2 regions of the Pelagibaculum spongiae genome follow, and region 2 is predicted to be linked to the other one. Evidence: predicted binding sites of a transcription regulator. Region 2 holds the regulator's gene; the other holds the start of a gene.
The links. The regulator LexA, encoded in region 2, represses DNA repair genes until DNA is damaged. The targets are predictions, from matches to a motif close to TACTGTNTANNTANACAGTA.
Positions count from the first base shown of each region.

Region 1 (7,640 bases), on a different contig from region 2:
TTCGTGGTTATTTAAAAGCAATCTTTGTTAAAACCGGTGTTAGCCGTCAGGCCGATTTAATTTCTTTGGTGCTCAATGCGCCGCTGCAGGTGACCGATGCCAAAAAAATAGTCATGCAGTATGGCAAAGATGGTCTGGTGAAATTACCGGAAAAAAATATTTCCTATCGAGAATATGGGCCAAAAAATGGCAGGCCGATGGTGCTCTGTCATGCATCGTTAAGCTGCCGTTACGGCGTGCCATTGCATTTACCTTTGCTAGAAAAATACCAAATTAGATTGATTGTTCCTGAGCGAGGTGGGGTCGGTTTATCTAATGGTGCGCCGTATCAAAAAATTACTGATTTCGCGGCAGATTTTCGAGCACTGGTCGAGCATTTGCAGTTGAAAAAAGTCGATGTAATTGGTGTGGTGGCCGGTGGTGCCTATGCATTGAGTGCGGCTTGGCTGTGTTCGGATATCGTTAATCGAGTTTTATTACTAGAAGGCTTTGCGCCGAATATTGCTGAGCACACAATTAAGGGTGCGCCGGGATACTTTAGAATGATGCCGAGGTTAATTCGTTATTTCCCAAAAGTCAGTGAGCGGTTGATGTCATTTCAATTACGTGATTTTGCCAATGACTGGCAAAAGGCATTGCAGCACACTAGTAAGTTATTCAATCCATTCGATGCGCAAATTTTATTGCGAGAAGATGTTCGTGATTTTGCATTGATTGAAGCAATTGAGAATAATCGACAAGGTGTTTCAGCGCTAATTCGGGATATTTTATTAGTGCATGCTGACTGGCAGATTCCTCTGGAAGACATTAAGTCGCCTTGTTATATCGCCTATGGTAATGCCGATCCTGTAGCAGCCTGTTATGCCGAAACGTTAATTCAGCGATTGCCAAATACCAGACAGGTTTTTCGGGAAGATGAAGGCTTTGCCAGAATGCTTTATTTGAGTTTTTTCGAGATTATCGAGCAAGCGGGTTGGGTTGAGGTTAAATCTGAAAATTTGCCGGCAGAGAAAGTGGGCGATGGAAATTTATATCCGGCATAGATTAAATTCAAAACGTTGTGATTGGTTGGTGTTAAGCACAACCTCAAAACCAATCTCCAGATAGCAGTTCGCCCTCTTAGTCTGAAAAAAATCGGGCTAAGGGGGCAAACTGATTTGAAGCTTGCATCTAACTTATAGCTTGGCTGAACTATCTACCTTGCTACGATCAATTATATGCAACTGGCCATTTTTGAAATGTAATGTCAGGCGACTGTATTGATTTGGCTGGCGTTCACTGGTCAAGCTGTAAACGTATTCCCAATGCCCTGAGTCTTCCATTGAACGGAAGCTTGGGCTGCCAAGCAGATAGTTGACCTGTTCAGGGGTCATGCCTTGCTTGAGTTGCTCGATCTTGTCAGTCGGTGGCAAAGTGCCCTGGCGAATGTCGACCGTATAAATCAGTGAGTCAACCCAACTACAGCCGCTAAGGCCGAGGGTAAGTGCCATAGCCAGTGGCAACATCAGCTGGCGCATGGCGCTACTCCTTGGAAACTTTTGGACGAACGTACAACACCAGATTGTGATCGATTAGCTCAAAGCCTTCCGCTTCAGCAAGTTCTTTCTGGATTCGCTCGATCTCTTCGCTGTGAAATTCTACTACCCGGTTAGTTTCCAGGCAGACCATATGGTCATGGTGCCCACCGCGAGATAGTTCAAACACCGAGTGGCCACCATCAAAATTGTGGCGCAGTACGAGTCCGGCATTTTCAAACTGGGTTAATACTCGATATACCGTGGCCAGACCGACATCTTCGCCAGCTTCCAGAAGTGCCTTGTAGACATCTTCGGCGCTGACATGTCTTTGCTCGGTAGTCTCAAGGATCTGCAGAATCTTGACTCTTGGCAGGGTCACTTTGAGTCCGGCCTTTTTCAGTTCCTGATTTTCCAAAACAATCCTCTTGAATTCTGGTCCTGATGCTACTGGGTGCGAGTAGTCAGACAAATCACACATTAGAGCGCCATGATAGGTGATTAAAAGAATAGTGCCAAGTTGCAACTAAATGCAGTTATCAAACTCCGTTTGTCGCGGCAGTTTTCTGCATGAAAGGCACTCTAACAGCCAATAGGCCTTAGCTGACAGACCAATTTACTGACAGTGGGCGTGCAAATTGTCTATTTTGTAGTGTTATCAATAGTTATCGCCAAGTAGGGATTGGTTACAACTATATCGCTTTTATTCACTTCGTAGCGCATCTTCTAGCAAAGTCGTCGCATGTTGAAGGCCTTGGCGGGTTATTTTTCGACCGCCTAGCATGCGGGCTATTTCCTCAATTCTTTGTTGGGAGGAAAGGCTATCGAAACGGCTGTAGGTATTTTTCTGATCACTTCGCTTGGAAATTTTCAAATGCTGATCACCGCGACTGGCAACTTGTGGCTGGTGGGTGATGCAAAGCACTTGTTGCTGTTTGCCTAATTCTTGTAACAGCTCACCAACCGTTTCGGCCGTGGCACCGCCAATACCCACATCGACTTCATCAAAGCCTAGCGTGGTGTGGCTGCGTGAATCGATGGTGCTGACTTGTAGCGCCAAGCTAATTCGAGATAGCTCGCCGCCAGAAGCAATTTTGCTGATGGGACCCATCGGTTGGCCGGGGTTGGTGGTGCAAAGAAATTCTGCCTGCTCTAAACCACTCGGTCCGGCAGGTTTTGCTTCTAGAGCGACTGCGAACTGGCCCTTGGCTAAATCTAACTTACCCATCATGCGGCTGACTTTGCGAGATAGTTGTTCGGCAGTGGCCTGCCGCGACTGGCTAAGTTGCTGTGCTTGTAGCATGTAATGCTGTTCTAGCGCGGCAATTTGCTCAGCGAGCTGTTCACAATTTAAATCCACTTGCTCTAGTTGTATTAATTCATCATTTAATTGCTGCTGAATTTCATTTAATAGCTCCGGTGCACAGCGGTGCCGTTTGGCCAAACTGTAAATTTCAGATAAACGTTGGTCAACAAATTTCAGCCTTTGCGGGTCTAGGTTGCAGCTTTGACTGTAGTGATTGAGCTCGCTGGCCGCTTCGGCTAGCTGAATATGTGCGCTATCTAGCATTTGGCAAATCGGCTCAAACTGGGTTTCGGTTGCCTTTAACGGCTCTAGCTGTGCCTGCAGACGTTCAATTTCGTTAACTAAACTGCGTTGGCTGCTATCGAGTTGTTGGCCGCAACTTTTTGCAGTGGTGGCGAGCATGCTGACGCTGGATAGTTTTTTTTGTTCTTGTTCCAATTGTGCAATTTCATCGGTTTGCAATTGAAGTTGGTTGAAATCTACCAATTGAAAATTAAGAAATTCAATTCTTTGACCGCGAGTTTGAATGCTATTTTGCAGCGCTTTGAGTTGTTTGAGCTGCGATTGCCAATTACTCCAAGCCTGCTCAACCAGTTGCAGTTGAGGCAATAATTTGCCGCTATGGTCGAGCAATTCTGATTGGGCTTCGCGCTTGAGTAGCAAGTAGTGTTGATGCTGGCCGTGGATATCGAGCAGATAGCGGGAAAAATCACGAACCTTGGCTAACGGCAGCAGGCTGCCATTAATCCAACTGCGAGAACGACCTTCCGGGGTGATGACTCTTCGCAGTACACATTCGTGGTCGCTATCCATTTCATTGTCTTTGAGCCATTGCATTGCTTCTGGTAGTTGCTGCAATTCAAAGCTGGCGCAAATCTCTGCTTTTTCAGCACCGGGCCGCACCGGGTTTTGTTCTAGCCGGCCGCCGCATGCCAGTGTTAGGGCATCTAACAAAATAGATTTGCCAGCACCTGTCTCGCCGGTTAGAACGGTTAAGCCTGGTTGAAGGTCCAGTTCCAGATGGTCGATAATCGCAAAGTTTTGAATGTTGAGTAGCTTTAGCATGGTGTTCAAGCTCAAATCGGTGCGGCGGGATACAAGTTCGCCAAGACTGTATAAATGATCAGTTGTTTTGTAGCACAGGAATAAGACTGTGTAAATATACAGTATCGTAATGGAAGGTAAATTATTATGTCTAAGTAGCTAAAGGAGAGCTAAAAAAACGTGTTGAAATAATTCCTGAATTATTCAATCAAGATTCCGAGTAATTTTTATAGTAAAAACAATATGCTAATAAAGTTGATGCCTTGTTCCTTGTTCCTTGTTCCTTGTTCCTTGTTCCTTGTTCCTTGTTCCTTGTTCCTTGTTCCTTGTTCCTTGTTCCTTGTTCCTTGGTTGGTCATTTCTAATGGTTTGCGCAGGAGGGCGAAAATATTACTCACAACAATAAATTTTTGATTTTTTTGAAAGTTTTTTTTGTGGTACTAGCGGTTGTTTCAGAAAAAAATGTTTTAACCCTTGCCCTTGCCCTTGGTTGTTAGCACTTGATTTGTTATTTATATAATATATGAAGTTTTTATAAACAAAACACATTGTATTGCTTTGTTTATTTTTAAATCGTGAGTGGAATGATGAACCAAAGTTGTACGGTATATTTGTGGTTACCGAAAGGGGCTTCTAAGAGCGTTTTTTCAGGGAATGCGCTTTCCAATATGATGCGGCATGTTGGAACTGTTGGTCATGCAGCGATGCAGATTGGGGGCCACCTCGATACAGGAAAGTACGTTTGTTGGTGGCCTGATCATACTATTGGTCATTCTCATGTTTTGCCTGGGGTGAAGGCGCGGGCGAGTCACTTTTCAGCGGAAGATGATTTTAAAAAAGAGAAAACGCGACCTAGAAATAAAAAAATAAATGACCTATCAATGATTTTGCGTCAATTTTCATCTGAAGGGTTTTCAGAAGAAATGGTGGTGAATATGTTTCATGAGAATATGTTGCATACTGCGATGGGAGTGTCAGAGCAATATATTGATAATTGGTTTGAGCGTGGCCATAACGAAAATGAAGCGGCATTTATTGCCACTGTTATGAATAGTATTAAAGCAAAGAAAGAAATGGCTTTATCTAATTTAGACAAATCTTTTCATGCTAGACCTGATTTTTCAGACCGTTTGCCGTGGCAGGTTAATATTGATGGGCTAGATGAGCAAGCGATGGCAACTGAATGGCAAGCAATTCGAAGTAAGCCAGGTGCACATTATCGGCTTTTTAGGAAGAATTGTGCCACGGTTGTTCATCGAGTATTAGCTGCAGGAGGCGGTGATCAGCGTGCAGGTTGGCGTGCCAGTCATAATTTGATCTGGACGCCTAGTGCGTTGATGACTTATTGCATTAAATTACAAAGATCAAAGAATAAGAGCAAGGAAGCTCTCTATTAATTGTTATTCCACTGCAATTTACTGCGAAGTACTTGAAAGTAATTCTGATCATGCGGGTGAATGAGCTTTAACCGATTAGCCTGCTTTTTAATTAACACGCGATCACCGGGTGCTAAAGGCAAATGCACTTGGCCATCGCAGCTTAATTGCGGGCTGGTTTCATTGTTGTCGGTAATTAGTAATTCAATTTGACTGTCGCCGGGAATCACAATCGGTCGACTATTTAAGGTATGAGCATTCATTGGCACTAATGAAATTGCATCAATGGTCGGGTGCATAATCGGTCCGCCAGCGGATAATGCGTAAGCGGTGGAGCCAGTAGGCGTGGCAACAATAATCCCATCGGCGCGTTGGCGATAAACGAAGTGATCATCGACGGTGACTTCAAACTCGATCATTCGCAAGATTTTGCCAAGGTGCAGCACGATGTCGTTAAGTGCTCGCCCTTCGCCAACCTTTTCACCGTTACGTATCACTTGGCATTCAATTAAAAAGCGCTGCTCTTCAACGTATTTACCATCTAGCACCTGATCGACCAGTGAAAACATGTCATCAGGGTGAATATCAGTGAGAAAACCTAATCGGCCGCGGTTGATGCCCATTACTGGCACATTATGAACCGATAGGGCGCGAGCGGCATTTAACAAACTGCCATCACCACCAACCACTAGAACTAATTGGGCTTGTTGGCCCATTTCTTCTCGGGAGCTGGTGAGATAGTTTTCAGTATTTTCAAAGCCATGTTCCTGGAGTGCCGCAGCAGTCACTGCTTCCAGAATCACACTGATACCTCTGGCTTTTAGGTGCTGGCAAAGTGCGCTGACAGTATCTAATGCTTCCTGATTGCGAAACTTACCGATTACGCCGACCTGGCTAACTGACTGCATGACGGATCCTGACTGAAGTGACTCATCGCATTATGGGGTAAAAAGGCACTAAAACAGAAGAGATTCATAAACTGCAAAGAAAAACCCTTGAATCAAATCTGCTGATCCCCATATAGCCTGTCAGTGAATTGTCGACTTTATATTCTAGATATTGGTGACCCCATGAACGACAAGACAGAGGCTCAGCAAGAGCAGTCTATCGAGAATGAAGCGCAACAGCCTGAACAGGTTGTTGAAGCTGAAATAGAAGTTGAAACTGTTGCCGAACAGGCAGAGTCAGCTGAAGTAGATTTGCAGGGCCAATTAATGGCTGCGCAGAAGAAAGCACAGGAAAACTGGGATCTTGCATTACGCGCCCAGGCTGAAATGGAAAATATCAAACGTCGCGCCGAGCGTGATGTTGCTAATGCGCACAAGTTTGCATTAGATAAGTTTGTTGGCTCGCTGTTACCAGTAGTCGATAGCCTTGAAAAAGCATTGGAAAGCATTGCCGAAGACGATGAAGCCAACAAGGCAATTCGTGAAGGCACAGAAATGACGTTAAAAATGTTCACCGATAGTTTGAGCAAATTTGGCGTGGTTCAGATCAATCCAGTAAGTGAAGTATTCAACCCGGAGCGTCATGAAGCGATGGCAATGCAGGAAGTTGCTGGTTCTGAAGCAAATACAGTGTTGTTTGTGATTCAGAAAGGCTACCTATTAAACGAGCGTCTGGTCCGTCCGGCTCGGGTAATGGTTGCCAAATAGATAGAAAGCAAACAGCAGAATAGCTCTGAAAAAAATAAGGGCTTGAACTGAAAAACGCTGTCCCCATATCAGGGGCAGACTTTAACAAGCGTTAACAGATTTAATCGGAGAAGCCATACCATGGGCAAAATCATTGGCATCGACCTGGGTACCACCAACTCGTGTGTGGCAATCCTTGAAGGCAAAGACTGTAAAGTAATTGAGAACAGTGAAGGTGATCGTACGACCCCTTCCATCATTGCTTATACCGACGACAGCGAAATTCTGGTCGGCCAGTCTGCAAAGCGTCAAGCGGTTACCAACCCGACTAATACTTTGAATGCGATCAAGCGTTTGATCGGTCGTCGTTTTGAAGACGACGTAGTGCAGAAAGACATCTCTATGGTGCCTTACACCATCGCTAAAGCCGATAACGGCGACGCATGGGTAGAAGTAAAAGGTGAGAAATTAGCACCGCCACAGATTTCTGCAGAAATCTTGAAGAAAATGAAGAAAACTGCCGAAGATTTCCTAGGCGAAACAGTTTCTGAAGCAGTTATTACGGTTCCTGCTTACTTCAACGACTCACAGCGCCAAGCAACCAAAGATGCTGGCCGTATTGCGGGTCTAGACGTAAAACGCATCATCAACGAGCCAACTGCAGCAGCACTGGCTTACGGCATGGATAAGGCACGCGGTGATTCTACCGTTGCTGTTTATGACTTAGGTGGTGGTACTTTCGATATCTCTATTATCGAAATTGCAG
Region 1 is NZ_QDDL01000001.1:666,291-673,930, reverse strand. It holds gene DC094_RS02955 (alpha/beta hydrolase) at 1-1,043, shown strand, start outside; gene DC094_RS02950 (outer membrane protein assembly factor BamE) at 1,176-1,517, opposite strand; gene fur (ferric iron uptake transcriptional regulator) at 1,522-1,938, opposite strand; gene recN (DNA repair protein RecN) at 2,218-3,885, opposite strand; gene DC094_RS22990 (hypothetical protein) at 4,449-5,261, shown strand; gene DC094_RS02930 (NAD(+) kinase) at 5,258-6,148, opposite strand; gene grpE (nucleotide exchange factor GrpE) at 6,311-6,895, shown strand; gene dnaK (molecular chaperone DnaK) at 7,016-7,640, shown strand, end outside.
Region 1: a site for LexA is predicted at 3,970-3,989, ahead of recN (DNA repair protein RecN). Genes of this name have one in related genera too.

Region 2 (7,640 bases):
TTTAATATTTTTCGATATCGCTTCACCCATTTTTGACACTGCTTTTCATCCAACTCACCCCCCGCCTCATTGACTGCTGTATTCATTTCATAAAGCAGATCTTCCATTGCCTTGGCCCACTGCTGGCCATCTTGCTCATGGGCTCGCGCCAATTCACGTACATGATGGGCGTTACACAATACATGCAAGCACAGCACAAATCGGTAGTAGCTTTTCCAGTGATCGTGTACCAATAAACCGGTAAATTTAGGCAAGATGTCGATCGCTTCCATTGCCTCGATACCTCTTGATTCATGCGCTTCAATCCACGTCCAGCGGTCATTGCTCGCGACATGTAGCCACTTTCGTTTACCATTGATATTGACGCCGGTTTCATCGGCATGAATCAAATCTCCAGCACGCAAAATAGCCGGTACTAACTGAGCAAATGGCTTCAGTCGATTAAAAGCTTCCTGATTAAAATTGGCAAGGCTACCGGTGCTGATTGGCGCATCCAATATCTCAGCGAAGTGCTTTTGAGTCCGTTCATAAGGAATCAGCTGGTAGCTCGACATATAAACCGCGTTGGCTTTAAACTCATTGCCATATTGTATTGGCCGAGTGACCCCTTGCGGAAACTCAGCAACAAACTGGTTACCCTGCTCGTCTTGTAGAATCTGCGCCCGATATTCGGTGACATATCGGGTAATACGAACATCAACTACTTGGCGGCTTTCACTGCCAACAACACGGTATTTTCCTTTCGGCAATTGGCTACGATCAATCGTAATATCCAGCACTTCATCTGGGTCTTTCACCGGTGATAAATTACTGCCTTTATGGCCAGGCTGCCCGCCTGGGTTTTTATTGCTTTTGGCGCGCGATTTCTTTTCTCGATTAGGATCTGCCGATGGCGGAATGCTGGAGTTTTTGCTGTTTAGCCCTTTGCTATCAAGCAATATCTTAACGACGAGCATCAGCATACGAACCATCGCCACCAGTTCGGGCGGTAAGCTTTTGCTTTTGGCTAACAATCGCTCGGTTTCAGCGATGGTTTTATTAATTTCGATTGAGTCCATGCGGTTATTATCGCACAGGTTTTCAGGGTGGTTTTTTTGTCTCTGAGGCTTACTGTGGCGACTTTTTAGAAGCGGAATGCTGATGCGCTATTCTGAGCAAAAAACATTGATAATCAGGTGTGTTAATAGCAGTTTAATGCGGCGTTTAAGTGGTATTCTGAAAGAGGTGCTTAAATTCGGGAAAATATCAAAAAACCTGTCAAGCGATTTTTATATTAAATTGTGCTGAATGGTTACAATTTACCATCTAAAACCTAGACAACAGAAACACCAGGCATGCCCGGCAAGTTAAATACACAGATTTAATTAACAGTATTAGCTGGAGTTTTTTGGTGGTGGTTGATTTGCTCGCCAAACTTTCGTTTGTTGCATCACTCTTGCCTTGAACGCGCTGATATTTAGATAACTGCCTATCGCATGGGCAAATGCTCGAACGTTCGATAACGCCTTACTTTGGCCGCTCATGATTTTAGCCCACCAGACCGCAGTGGTATCGATTTTTAATCTGTCAAAAATAGGAGGCAGTTGGCTATCCATGTGATATTTTTTATCATTTCTCGCCATTCGGGCACTAGCATCAACCAGCTCCAGATAATCATTTAATGAAAACGGCAAAGGCTTTTGCTTTACATGTGGTTCATTGGATTTATTCTTTAGGTGAGCGCTATCTGAAAAAGGTTTCAATAGAGCAAACTGATAATCATAGCGCCGGTTTTTAATCGATTTCTTATTATTTTTAATACGAGTTTGGTTAGATGCTATTTCAGGCAGTTCAGTTTCGACTCTTGCTTGAATGGACGTGTAATCCGATGTTTCTGGTGTTTTAGCTATGCCCGCTCGCAAAGGATTGAGGTCAACATACGCCATGCAAGTCAGCAATGCTTGTTCATCAAGCAGCGCCTGAGCTTTAAAACGGCCTTCCCAAAAACGCCCTTTGCAATGGTCTTCGGCATTAGCCAACCGAGCCAGTGGTTCATTAATCGATTTCATAAACCAGCTAATTGAATACAATCGCTTACGACATTCTTCAGCTTTGGCTTCAACATAATGAATTTCAGCTGCGCTAAGTAGGCGACGCTTTTGTGAATTGAGGTATTTTTTAACTAACGGCTCGGCATCGAACACTTTGGTATATTGCAATAATACCTGGCGCGCACTCCATTTATTGGCTCGTGCAACATCAACATAAAGCACCAGATGGTAGTGATTGCTCATCACGGCATAGGCTGCTACATCAATTGAGAATGCCCGCGCCAGCAGATCAATTCGATCGACAATCCACTGGCGGCGATGATCATAATTTTTTCGAAGCTCAGGCACAATCGCAGGATCTTCACCACACAACCACCCTCGCCTAACGCATCTTGAACAGGCATGCACATATGGGTTCGCTTTCGGGTCAAACAGAATGGCACGAGGTGCTGGCATAATAAAAAAGGAAGGCTTTTTACAAGCATCCACTCCAACTCATTTCAGTGGTTGGTTGATGTTAGCTGACGTGAACTCACATTTGAAATCAAAAATTTTTAGGCAATAGCGTTGGTCATAGATAAATTTGTGGGTGGCAAAATTAGTTGCAAAATTTAGTTTTCCACCTTATTGAAATACAACCTAAAAAGTGTCAGAGCGTATTTACTAAAAGAAGACTTTGATGGCTTTTGGCAGTACACCTCAGCATATCATGCAGGTAATTATTTAGATCGTTGGTGCAATAGAACCATGCGATCAAAAATAGAACCAATGAAGAAAGTAGCGAAAACTATAAGAAATCATCGAGACTTAATCTTGAACTGGTTTAAGGCCAAAAAAGCTTATTCAAGTGGGATTATTGAAGGCTTAAATACCAAGGTAAAACTGACGGTGAGAAAATCTTATGGATTTAAAAGCTATAAATGCACTGAGATAGCGCTCTATCATAGCCTTGGAAAACTACCCGAACCAAAACTAACCCACCGATTTTACTGAAGAGGCAAACAAATAAAAAAACCGCAAATTGAAAGTTTACGGTTTTTCTGGCAAATGTTTATTGCTACCAGACCAGTTATTAAAATCAGATTAATTCTGATCTTCAGCCGGACTATCATCTTCAGCATCAACGTCACTTTCAAAAGCGCCTTGATCTTCTGATTGCGCAGTAAAGCCGCCTTCAAAAGAACCATGCTCTTGGCGAGGTTCACGAACTGCTGGATACGCCAGAATTTCTAAGTAGAAAGACTCTAGAGCCAACGACTCTACTTCATCGATACACTTGTTGATTGCCTTAAGATGGATCTCTTTTGCCTGCTCTTTATCATGACCGAACTTACAAGCGAACCCCCAATAATCTGCATCCGGTGGTAATTTTTTGTTGCGCTCGCGCTTGAGGTATTTTTTAACATCATGCTTAGCTGATTCGACCAAACGAGGATATTTAATTTTTTCATGGGTTAACTGAAATATTTTTTTCATAAATGCTCTGTAAAAACAATTCTTAATAGATAAACCAAAGCGAAAACCACTTCGACCTATAAAAAACAATGGCTAAAATCACTCAAATGTTAAAAGTGATTAGCTCTGTGGGCGAAACACATGAACATTTTCATGCCCCTGCTCTTTTAAATGCAAGGCATGTAATTGGCTCATTACGCCTTTTTCACAATAGAACAGATATTGCTTGGCCGGATCAAATTCGGTGACCTTGTTTTGAATATTGAAAAATGGAATTTCCAACAATTCAACACCCAATAACTCACCTTGGCCAGGTTCACTCACTAAGCTAGCGAATGACTTGGTTTCTATCTCATCTGGGTGGCGAATATCAACAATCACTGAACCTGCCAGTGCTTTTTGCTTCACTTCAACCTCAGGCTGCTCTTCAATATCTTTCAGCACATTATCGATTGACTGAACTACTGCATCTTCGATTGCCTTATCCAACACAGCAAAATCAAAGCGTTCTTCTTCAGCTTCAATTTTTGGCAAACGAGCACGCGTGGTTGGTTTTTTCGAAATCACACCACAATATTCAGGCATTTGACTGGCCATATCATGGGTGCCGATTTGACGAGAAATATCGATAATCTCTGGCTTGTCCATAGTCACTAATGGGCGTAGCACCAGTTTTTCAGAGACTCTCTCGATCACATTCAAGTTTGCTAAGGTTTGGCTGGACACTTGTGCGACCGATTCGCCGGTCACTATACAATCTAGCTTCAAACGATCTGCAATTTTATTGGCTGCCCGGTACATCATCCGCTTAAGGATCACACCCATTTGCGAATTTTCAACTCGAGTTAAAATCTCAGCGACTACACCTTCAAAAGGTACCGAAACAAACTTCACTCGATGCGAACTAGAGTACTTTTCCCATAATTGATGAGAAACCTGCTTAACACCAACTTCGTGAGCTCGGCCGCCAAGGTTGAAAAAGCAAAAATGCGTCTGCAAACCACGGCGGTTAACCAAATAACTGGCAACACCAGAATCAAAACCACCTGAAATCAGCGATAGCACAGCATCTTGAGTACCCAGCGGGAAACCACCCAAACCTGGCTGCTGCTGCTGAACCATAAAGCATTGCTGGCCAACAATTTCCATTTTGATCGTAATATCAGGTTTTTTCAGTTTAACACCAACCGCTTCGGTCAACTGATTTAAACCACCACCTACTTGGCGTTCAACATCAATGGAGCTAAAAGCGTGGTGATTACCAGTACGCTTCACCCGAAGGCAGAAGGTTTTTCCTTTGAGCACTTCGGTATAGTGCGGCAATGCAAGCTGCAAGATATCGTCGATGGTTTCAAAGTCATGCGGGAACACCCGCAGGAAACTTCCAATGCCTGGGGTGCAAGAAAGCACCTGCTCTGCGGCTTCCTGATGCTGTTCGACAACACCGTCAACATCGAGCCGATCCCAGTTACCAGAGACTTTGATTTCTGGGTCGATTCGCTTGAGCTGTACATTCAAATTGCTTTTCAGCTGTTGAATGAAACGCTTTCGAACCGGTTTACTTTTAATGGTTATCTCTGGAAATAGTTTGATCAGGTACTTCATGAATTATCCGCGGGCCTATGATTAGCCAATACAGGTGACAAGCAAGCGGGCGATTATAGCTAAAGCTGGGTCATGTCCCAAACTTCCCTTGATAAAAATAGACTCAACACAACTTTGCGCTCGACCCAACTACTGAATATAATAACAGCACTGTTTTAATACTCAGGTACCAACATGCTGAAGTTAACTCACAGGCAGCAGCAAATCCTTGATGTAATCAAGCAAAACCTTCAGCTGACTGGCTTCCCTCCAACCCGGGTTGAAATTGCCCAACATTTTGGTTTTCGTTCTGCCAATGCTGCAGAAGAACATTTAAAGGCTTTGGCTAAAAAAGGCGCTATCGAACTGTTGGCTGGCACATCTCGCGGCATTCGATTGTTGGGCGATCACCAACATGACCCAGACGAAACCTTACCATTAGTAGGCAAGGTTGCCGCAGGCCAGCCTATTTTGGCCGCTGAGCATGTCGAGCAAAGAATTCAAGTAAACCCTGGAGTATTTCGCTCAAAACCAGATTTTTTATTACGAGTAGAAGGCTTAAGCATGCAAGACATTGGCATTCTTGACGGTGACTTATTGGCAGTGCGCCAGGCTCAAACTGCACTCAATGGCCAAATTGTTGTCGCTCGTATTGAAGAAGATGTCACCGTAAAGCGATTTGAAAAAACCGGCAAGCAAATTTTACTGCACCCGGAAAACAAAGATTTCGATGTGATCAAGGTTTCCCCTAAAACCGCTTTTGCGATTGAAGGTATCGCAATTGGTGTGATCCGGGATTTCTCTTAATCGATTGAAGGTGTTTTTTAGGTTTACTAGTAGCGATAGGATAAATGATCTTATTGACAAGCTAAACTTCGAGCTAGTTAGAACAGAATAAGCAAAGCCACAGAAATCAAAAAGGCCGCATCTAGCGGCCTTTTTGGTTAAAAAATTAAGTTTTAATATTAAACAGTGACACCGTCACTCTAAACCATGAGATAGATTTTCTTTGGCTTGTCGCCATCCCACCATCCAGTTGTGTCGAACATTGACTGACCCAGCATACGGACAAGCTTCTTTGGACATACCGACCAAGCCTGCATGATACCCTTTACTCCAAGCTCTTTGCGTGCGATCCCGCTTATGTGTCTTCATGCTTTCCATTTCCTCCTCAGGGTTGGCATTAAACACGCATCAGGTCGTTTTGGTTTAGCTAGGTACAGCAATGTCACTTGTTATTGTTGTAGCGCTGGCAAACCACATTTACCCGATACAACTACCTCAAGGCAGCCTTTTAAAGTTAGACCAAACCTTGAGGTAGAAAAAACCGGCCAGCTATTGAGTGTTACATCATTTTAAAAATTTACGACGTCTCAAACAGACTGCCAACCAACCAGCAAAAATCATTAGCCCGCCTGCCGCGCCACCACCCGAATCATTTAGCGGCTTCTCCGGGACACACACTTGAGGTGCTGAAGGCGCAGTAGGGTCGTTGTCATTTGCACGGGTCAAACGAACGCTAAATACTTTGCCTTGTAAGCTGTCATCGGCTGCTGCAGTTGCCACAGCGGATGCATAAATCACTGGATTGCTACTATCGCCGACAATTTTATTGATGCCAGTAATCACAATTCCTTGGCTACAATCGATCAGATTCGATGCATCGAGCATGATTTCCACTGAATCGGTATTAACTACATCACTGCCAGCAGGAAAATATAAAAAGCCATGTCGCTCACTGCCGGTAGAAACTGAAGTTCTACGCACAACCGCGTTGCCACCGATAATACCGCTGTCACTAACCGCCGAAGCAGAAGAACTCAGATCTGTTTCAAGATAACCAAGACCTACCGCCGCTTCATTCGGGCTTGAGGTATCAAAGCTAATAGCTTCGGTCAATGTTGCAGAGACTTGGGAAGATCCTACGGCAATGCCGCCAGTATTTATTGCACTAAGACTGGTATCGTAATCTTCGTTATCTACCAGCGGCGCTACAATTCCGCTATCGCTATCGCCATCGGCTGCAATACCGGCAAAGGTCGTGCCGTGGCCATTTTGCGGATCTGTAGCATCAGTGATTCTAAACCAGAAGCCTCGTGCCCAACTTATGGTTGAATCACCCTCAGCACGAGAGAAATCTCCAACTCTGCCAACTACAACGGGTGCAGTACCGTCATCACTGACATCTAGTGCGAAGGAAAATTTATCCACATCATCAAACGCGATGGTTTGATAAGCACCTAAATCAAAAGCTTGGCGATTATTTGAGGGGTAAACTACTGCTCGTTGATGATCTGTAATCGTGCAATTGCTTAAAACATCAAGCAGACCACTATCATCCGCATCACTACAAGTCAGACTGCTTCTATCAACCGCTTCAAAATGACGAGACCAACCCACAATAACGCCGCCAGCATTAATCGCATTCGCCATGTTATCTTCATTACCCCAGCTCGTAAGAGTTGGCAATGCAGTGTTATTTAATTGCGCCCGAGTGGTTCGAGTAGCAGTATTTCTAATTGCTAGGCTCGGGCGAATCACCGCCTGCCCTGTTGGCCATTCACCTGCTGT
Region 2 is NZ_QDDL01000003.1:123,544-131,183, forward strand. It holds gene tnpC (IS66 family transposase) at 1-1,058, opposite strand, end outside; gene DC094_RS09465 (transposase) at 1,374-2,519, opposite strand; partial or broken gene DC094_RS09470 (transposase) at 2,655-3,023, shown strand; gene DC094_RS09475 (DUF6172 family protein) at 3,114-3,506, opposite strand; gene thiI (tRNA uracil 4-sulfurtransferase ThiI) at 3,606-5,090, opposite strand; gene lexA (transcriptional repressor LexA) at 5,265-5,876, shown strand; gene rmf (ribosome modulation factor) at 6,051-6,224, opposite strand; gene DC094_RS09495 (hypothetical protein) at 6,420-7,640, opposite strand, start outside.